DNA from 2 places in the Paenibacillus sp. BT-177 genome. Region 1 is predicted to be linked to the other one. Evidence: riboswitches for the same ligand, from Rfam matches in the RefSeq annotation. Region 1 holds a riboswitch; the other holds the start of a gene.
What was found. Region 1 has a riboswitch for cyclic di-GMP ahead of OIU26_RS22710 (transglutaminase-like domain-containing protein). Riboswitches for the same ligand answer to the same signal wherever they lie in the genome.
Positions count from the first base shown of each region.

Region 2: it holds a riboswitch for cyclic di-GMP, as region 1 does, so the genes downstream of both, OIU26_RS08610 (glycosyl hydrolase) here and OIU26_RS22710 (transglutaminase-like domain-containing protein) in region 1, are expected to answer to the same signal.

Region 1 is NZ_JAOYTP010000011.1:33,580-37,931, forward strand. Features, by position in the region: gene OIU26_RS22705 (collagen binding domain-containing protein) at 1-1,101, opposite strand, end outside; gene OIU26_RS22710 (transglutaminase-like domain-containing protein) at 1,462-2,232, opposite strand; cyclic di-GMP riboswitch class I at 2,284-2,365, opposite strand; cyclic di-GMP riboswitch class I at 2,403-2,481, opposite strand; gene OIU26_RS22715 (helix-turn-helix transcriptional regulator) at 2,589-3,464, opposite strand; gene OIU26_RS22720 (DUF445 domain-containing protein) at 4,048-4,352, shown strand, end outside.
Region 2 is NZ_JAOYTP010000002.1:492,184-496,535, reverse strand. Features, by position in the region: gene OIU26_RS08615 (sugar phosphate nucleotidyltransferase) at 368-1,744, shown strand; cyclic di-GMP riboswitch class I at 1,900-1,981, shown strand; gene OIU26_RS08610 (glycosyl hydrolase) at 1,995-3,596, shown strand; gene OIU26_RS08605 (hypothetical protein) at 3,645-4,352, shown strand, end outside.

The DNA.
Region 1 (4,352 bases):
TAAAAAATCCCCGCGTTGAACAGTGACTGTAGCTGTTGCGGAGGTATCCTTCACATCGTCCCCTGAAAAAGTGGCTGTGTTGGAGAAACGAGTATCCTCGCTTGTTATGTTTGTGGAGTATTGAATACGGTAGGCGCTGTTAATACTCTCCTCGTTAAAACGGATTCTGAAGCCCGGCACAACCGGATCAGCCTCTACTGTATACTTATCTGCGCTAACAGTGTCCCCCAGCACGGTGGTTCCGTTCACATTAATTTGTAAATGGTTTACCCGGATGGAGTCCTTGACTAGTTCTAGTCCTTGGGGAGTTGGGTCGGTTACTACAGCGTGTTTGATAGGATCCAAGTGTTTATTTACGTCAACTGTCCAATGAATTTGGTCTTTTCCATCAAACTTTCCTTGTTTCTCCATTGTAGGACCAGCTGCAGGCTTAATATTTACGATAGCCGTTTGCTCGCCGCCTTTGATCGGGATCGCAATAATAACTTGTGTACTGCCTTTTTCTATTTGTGTGCTAAATTCAGTTTTGATCTCTAGCTTACCGCTGACATTAGAGTGGCTTTCTACGTAATCATTAAATGTCATAACCACTTTACCTTGACGGTCTACGGTAAAATGACCTACTTCACCATCTGTATTCGTCAAAGGAGACGTAATATCTGTGTAAATTTGGAATTGCTCAGGTAATTGAAAGGTAAAGGTGTCTCCAGCTTTATACGTATGGTTGGGCAGTTCCCATTCATAGCCTAAATGGATGGCGGAACCAATATCAATACGGCTATCGGGATTATACACTGCATCAATAACACTTCCAGTAGAATCTGTAAGGGTTAGCTTGGTTAAAATACTTTCTTGAGTTGCCCTAACTTCAGAAGTTGAGCCAGCAGTTGGTTCAGGGACTGGAGCCGGGACAGCAGGTGGGATGTTAATTGGCTCTGAGGGCATTGGATAAACATCGTTAGTCACACTCTGAACCGGTTCGGTTCCTGGGGTCACTGGCAGATTAGAGTCGGGATTTTGTGCATAAGCTTGTGTTGTGCTGAACAAACACTGCAAAAAGAGCAATAGCGCAACCGTTGCTGCATTCCATTTTTTTCTCATACGGTAAACAAATCTCCTATTCTTAAAATACTCTTATTTAACGGCTAATGGTTATTCCTTCGAGGTCGAGAGAACTGTATTTATATATTCATCATTCATTCATATGATGCTATGTTAGCCGCATTAATTACTTGTTCAGAATTTATGAAAATTTATGTTCGGGGATGAACTTCCTCCTTTTGTCTCGAAATTAGATAATGGTTGGAAATCTCATTGTCTTCCTGGACTAGAATACATGCCACATCTCAACAATTTCTCAACAAGGATAGAAAAAGAGCCTTGATCATGTGATCAAGGCTCTTCAAGAAATGTAGTTCTATTTTTTCATTTTTTAAAAAATATGAATTAAAAACATTGATATTAATATTGCTTTGTTTTAATGTATTTGGAGGGATCTTTGATCATTTCGAATTTCTGCTTACCCATATACAGTGCTGCATCTACTGTAGTGTCTACGACCATCCATTGATTGTCGATGTAGACCTCATTCCAGGCATGGTAAGTGTCCACGTAGGAGGATTTGCCCATAACCAGCTTGGTTGGTACATCTACACTTCGTAACATAGCAGCCATCAGTGAAGCATAACCATAACAAATATCTTTTTGAGAGCTTAACGTATGATCAATTTGTGGCAGATAGTCAGTCGTTAAGGCAAAGGCCTGATTGGAGTCATACTTGATATGACTAATTACGTAGTCATAGATTTTTTGGAGCTTCTCGCGATCCGTTGTTGCACCTTGGGTTAACTCACGGGCTTTTTGAATCGCTTGATTAGTACTACTCCAGTTAATATTTTGAACGGAATTAAGATACACCGCCTTGCTATCGTTTAGCTTTAACTCGATCGTATCTTGTCCTATCACTTTATATTGATTACCACTAAGCTGTTCCAAAATACTGATGTTATAGTTCCCATTACCCATTTGGAGAGGAAATACTTCTTCGGATTTCCCGGGTGTTAGATTATAAGAGTATTTTTGTGCATCTTTGGTAACCAAAATCTTGGTTTTAACGTTAGGTTTAACGGGGTAGCGCACACTGACCGTCCCATGATTTACATTGTTTTGATCCAACCATGCAACACTATCAGCAGCGTAAATTGTCGAATTTAAGAGTATTGCGGACAGCATGAAAAATAGGAGAAGTGTAGAAAATATCATTTTCCCCATAAAAAACTTCCTTTCGGTGGCCAGGCTGCCATCATAAATAGAAGGCCCTATAGCTTTGCGTCCCTGCCTTTCGACAAGTTTGCCATTTCGTATAAAGTTTTCGGAAAAAAGCACGACAAAAAGCCACTTCAACCGGTAGCTGGCTGCCATCATACAGAAGGCCCTGTAGCTTTGCGTCCTTGCCTTTCGACAAGTTTGCCATTTATCCTGAATAGCTTGTATTTTTATTCTATCAGTTAGGTACTCTATTAGGCAAGTTTAAATCTCAAATTTTCGCTATTTATCGACAAAGCAAGCTTGGAGATTATACATAAGACCTATTTTATACGGTTTCCCCATTTTTTGCGATAGGAATGAGGCGTTTCTCCAATGTGCTCTTTGAACAGATTGATAAAATGACTTGTGTTGGGAATGCCCACATATTGTGCGATGTCCACAATAGCTACATCACTAGTTTTAAGCCAGCTTTGAGCAGCCGTGATACGAACATTAATAAGATACTCAATAGGGGAAAAGCCAATCTGTTTTTTAAAGTTTTTAGCCAGGTTGAACTTGTTTAGACCAAACATTTCTGCTAGCGAATCCAGCGTGATCCGTTCGCAATAGGATTGATCCAGATATTGCTTTACCTTGCGCACCTCTGCCGTTCCATCTGAATTCGCGTTGGGATTGGTGTAGGGGTGCTGTAAAATAATCGTTAACAAGTCAACGATTATCCTGGATGAGAGCAGCTCAGAGGATAAGCTTCGTTCTGGCTGTACATGTAATAAGGTGCGCAGCTTGTCCAATACTGCACTTGAATCCTTTAGTGAGATTACGGGCTTATTGTGTTTATCGAATTGTTCGTAGAAATGGTCAATAAGATTGCCATATAGATTCACACTAATAAACTCCCATGTCTTCTGACAGGAAGTTTTGTACTGTACATATTCTTCGCAATTAATAAAAAGCATATCATGAGGTTTCAATATATAATCCTTGCCCCGGTATTGTAATTCCCCTCTCCCGGACAGAGTAAAAAGGAGCAAAAAAGAGGTGAGCTTTTGCCGTTCCATTACATAAGCATCTGTTTTGAAATAGCCTATTTCCTGTATATAAAAGAGGGATTTTTTAGCAAAAGCAGAGGGTGTACATATAATTGCAACTGGATCTTCGCTCCAGACATACTGGGCATTTTTTTGGTTTGTTGTCATATCCAATTCCTTTACAAAAGAACAATTTTAGTAAGACAATTGTAGTTTGTTTCATGAATATCCTTTTAGAACCGGAGTTCCCATTTACAAAGGTTATTTTATCACATTAAAGTATATTCATGTATCGATTTGAGGCTATACATTATATAACAAAATTAACCAGAAAGCACCTATTTGAAAAGGATAGGGTTCTTCTGGAATTCATTCCTTAAATTGATGGAATAAAGAATGATGTTGGGAATAATTAACTTTATCAATGAATGTATCATAATCTTGCAATTCCACTTTTTGAGGCATATATCCTTTAGGTTGCAAGAAAAATGGGACCATAATTCGACAAAATGATTCAAAGGGCTCATTTTGTTAGAAAATAGTTGTAACTTAATTGTTGTGATTTTGTTCACGAAAATGTATGGATAAGTGTGGTTATGCGAACTCAATTTAAGCTAATGTGCAAATTTTAAATATCATGCAATTTGTTGACAATAGAGTATGGTGACCTTTGGTATCTGCACAGGCAATGATATGATGGTACTACAGATGAAATGAAACAAATTTTACAGTTAGTTTGGAGGACTACATGATGGGAAAAACAAAAAACACAAAAACCGCAGCAGCTTGGTCACTTGTTATGATGGGAGCGGGCTTTGCTGCTACGTTACCTTTTCAACAATTTGGCTGGGCCCGTCTTTTGGCCGGATCTTTTGAAGCCGGACTTGTAGGAGGGTTGGCAGACTGGTTTGCCGTAACCGCGTTATTCCGTCATCCGCTGGGCATTCCGATTCCACACACAGCGCTTCTCCCTAAAAATCGGGGAAAGCTGACCGATGCCTTGGTTAACACGGTCGAGAACAATTTGCTTCATAAAGAAAGTATTGCATCTAAAAT
Region 2 (4,352 bases), on a different contig from region 1:
CGGTTGTCGCAGCAATCTTGGCAAGGCGTTACGAAACCTCGATTACTAGAAGCTTGCAAGCACAGCGGGCAAGCGCCGAAAGCGTGAGATTTTTACAGGCTGACCGGACTTAATAATGTCCGGTCGTGCCTTTTGCACCACAAGGTATGATCGATATGATGCATTTTTGAGTAGCGCAGGAATGGATTTGAATCTGGAGAAGCGATAGCGGTCGCCTTTGAACCGGGATTCAAACCTTTATACGATTTTATACAATCGAATGAATCCCGGTCCAACAGCGATCGTAAGATCAAATTCAGCCCGTAGCGGGCTACTCAACCTTGCCTCATCCGATCGCCCACACATTATAGAGAGGAAGTGGAGATTTATGAAGCTCGTACTTTTGTCTGGTGGTTCCGGTAAAAGATTATGGCCGTTATCCAACGATTCCCGTTCCAAACAATTTTTGAAGGTACTGGAGAGCCCGGAAGGGATTTCGGAATCCATGGTACAGCGGGTATGGAGACAATTGGGAGACAACGGATTATCCGAATCCTCGTTTATTGCGACAGGGAGAGCGCAGGTCGAAATGATCCAGAGTCAGATCGGATCGAATACGCGCATCATTGTTGAGCCGGAACGCAGAGATACTTTTCCTGCGATTGCGCTGACAGCGACTTATCTATATTCCATTGCGGGTGTTTCGCCTGATGAAATTATAGCTATATTGCCTGTAGATCCTTATGTAGAGGATGCTTTCTTTGCTTCCGTAGCCCAACTCGAACATACACTTCAGGAGAGTGAAGGAAAGCTTGCACTAATCGGGGTTGTCCCTTCCTATCCTTCAGAGAAATACGGTTATATTATTCCGAAAAACGATGCCACTCAAGGTAGCACAGGCTACCGCGAAGTGAGCCATTTTCAAGAGAAACCCGACCGGGAGCAGGCGGAGCGACTAATGGAACGCAATGCTCTATGGAACTGCGGGGTTTTTGCATTCAAATTAAGCTATTTGCTGGATATTTTGGCATCCAAGGGCCTGCCGCTGAATTATGAAGAAATGCAAAAACAATATGCGTCTCTGGAAAAAATCAGCTTTGACTACGAAGTAGTCGAGAAGGAAAAAGACATCGTAGTGCTTCCGTACGATGGTTTTTGGAAGGATCTGGGAACTTGGAATACACTCACAGAAGAGATGTCTCATCAGCAAGTGGGTAGAGGGGTAGTAACGGAAGATTGCGTCAACACGAGTCTTATTAATGAGTTGGACATTCCTGTGGCGATCATTGGAACGAATGATCTGATTGTAGCCGCTAGCCCAGATGGCATTCTTGTGACCAATAAGGCAGAAAGTCCACGCATCAAGGAAGTGCTCAAGGCTCATGATCAGCGTCCAATGTATGAAGAACGTCGTTGGGGACAGTATCGGGTTGTAGACTATGTAAAGTATGACGAGGGTAATGAGGTACTGACCAAACGAATCCGCGTACACAAAGGTAAAAATATCAGCTACCAGCTTCACTTCAAACGAAGTGAAATCTGGACCATTATTAGCGGCGAAGCGGAAATTATTTTGAATGAGAAACTGCATAAAGTGAAGGCCGGTGACGTAGTTCGCATCCCTGAAGGGACGAAGCATAGCATTTTGGCTGTAACCGATGTGGATTTGATTGAAGTTCAGACTGGCTCTGAGTTGGTTGAAGAGGATATTGTACGCTTTTGTATGGATTGGAGTGAAATTTCTCGTCATCAATTTATCTCGTAATTATTTGCGTAAAAACGTAAAAAAGAAGATTTGATGAAAAATAATGGCCCAAACTGTCGAAATTGGGCGAAAACCTGTAAATTCATGAACATGACCTATTAAATTTTGGTAAAAAAAAGTCGATACTTAGGGTAAGAAGGAATCCAAACTCCTTCCAACGATAAACGCAGCCCTGTCGAAAGACTGGTACGCAAAGCTAAAGGGCCTTCCCGTAAGGATGGCAGCCTGGCTACCGAAAGGAAGAGCTAAAGTGAGATTCAATTTTATTCCTCTGTATCGACTGATACGTCATGTACTCCCCGTTGTTATACTTTTTTCTTTGTTTCCCGTCGGCTTTGGTGATTCTCTGTCTGTGGTGAATGCCGCTTCATTACAACCTGTTAATTCGGACGCTTCTACTCAGGCCCGTGAACTATACAATTATTTACTCAGCATCTCTGGAAAGAAAACAGTCACTGGTCAGCATGATTATTTGGAAAGTCCAGATGAATTAAGCAACAAGGTCCAAAAAATCAGCCAGGCGTATGTGGGTCTGCACGGCTATGAGATGGGTGCCATCTCTGGTCAATCCGACACTATAGAAGCAGCACAACGTAAAAATGTCGTCGATAGCGCTATTCGTTGGAGCAGAGCTGGTGGCATTGTGACGATGACTTTTCATGAAGCGTTGCCGGGTAGATCGCTGACTTGGGCCAATGTGCAGGCGAAAGTAAGTCAGGCGGAGTTCAATAAATACGTGACACCAGGCACTACGCAGTATAACCTCCTCATTGCCGATCTGGATAAGGTCGCTGTATCGTTAAAGCAGCTTCGTGATGCAGGGGTTCCAGTATTGTGGAGACCTTATCATGAAATGAATGGTGACTGGTTCTGGTGGGGAAACAAAAACAATTTCAATCAGCTATGGAATATCATGTACGACCGTTTTGTAAACACGCATCAGTTGAACAATCTGCTGTGGGTGTGGAGTCCCAATGCTCCCAATTCCTATACTGTCCCGTATACCCCGAAATATCCGGGGGATGACAAAGTGGATATTTTGGCAGTAGACATCTACAACAATGATTTTAAGCAAAGTCATTATGAAGGACTGCTCGGGTTGGCACGGAATAAGCCGATTGCCATTGGCGAGCATGGTGAGATGCCTAGCTCTGAGGTGTTGCAGGCACAGCCCAAATGGGTGTATTCCATGACTTGGGGCAAGATGCTGACTGAGAATAACACAACCAATCAAATACAGGATTATATGAACGATTCGAGGAGTTTGACACGGGATGATGTGAAAAATGGGCTGGCAGCAACCCAACAACCTGGGGCAGATGTGCCGACTTTACCGGATGAGGGACAAAGTGAGCCTATCCCGGTTCCGCCAGTAGTAATCGTACCCCCAGCTCCGACTTCTCCTTCTGTTCCTGATGTAGTATATGTGAACGGGCTGCGGGGCGAATATTTTAACAATATGAATGTGAACGGCAGTCCTGTTTTGATCCGTACAGACAGCAAGCTGGATTATAACTGGCGCGCCGTTGCTGCTGATCCCAAGGTAAATGCCGACCAGTTCTCGGTTCGCTGGACAGGTAAAATCAAACCACAATACAGCGAGACCTATACATTTACAACTATATCCGATGATGGTATTCGCGTATGGGTAGACGGCAAGCTGGTGATTGACAGTTGGTTCAAACAAAGCTGGACAGAGCGTAAAGGCAGTATTGCTTTGGAAGCAGGTAAAATGGTAGATCTAAAAGTGGAATACTATGATGAAAAAGGCGATGCGATGGCTCGTCTGATGTGGGAAAGTCAGCATGAAGCGAAAGCGGTGGTTCCCGGAAACGCTTTGTTTCTTCCTTGATAGATACTCTTTCCCGGTCATAAATTTTGAGGAGAGAGGGTGTATCATATGATGAAAAAATGGTTGACCCATAGGTATACGGTCGTATTATCCGGATTACTAGGTGTCGCAGCTCTAACCATGATCGCTTGGTTTATATACACGCCTTCAAAAAGTGCAGAATTGCAGACGGATAAGGTAGCGGCGGCCAGTCCAGTATGGAAGCTGGGCCAGAGGGATGACTCTTCAGCGGAATTTAAAGGAGTGGTCGGTAGGGATAATATCGAAATTTCTGCAGCAGCAGCTTCTACCGAATCCTCTGCTAAAGGAACATTCTCGGCGTTGTCGGAAGCAGAGAGTACAACAGTTCCGGTATTGCTCAGCAGTGGTGATATTCCTCCAGGTTTGAATGCATCCACGAATCCAGAACTGTCACTTCAGTATAAACTGAATCAGGTTCCTCCCAATGGTATGATATTCCGTGTTCGGATTTTGGATGCGGGCAAAGCGGTGCCGCAGATGGCTGTCTTTTCAAATCATCAGCTGTCCGGAATTATTCAGATTGCCGGGGTATCCGGTACTGGGAGTACCTATAATTTCAAAAATAATTACGAGCTGTATATTCCCAAAGAACAATTGCAAAGCGGTGTTAACGTACTCAAGCTAAAGACAGCGCGCTGCCTATACTGCTCCTCTGCAGAAGATAAAAATGTGTGGTGGACTTGGGATGACTTGAGCTTGGAGACGTTAGCTTCCCCTGCGGCCGAACCAGTACAT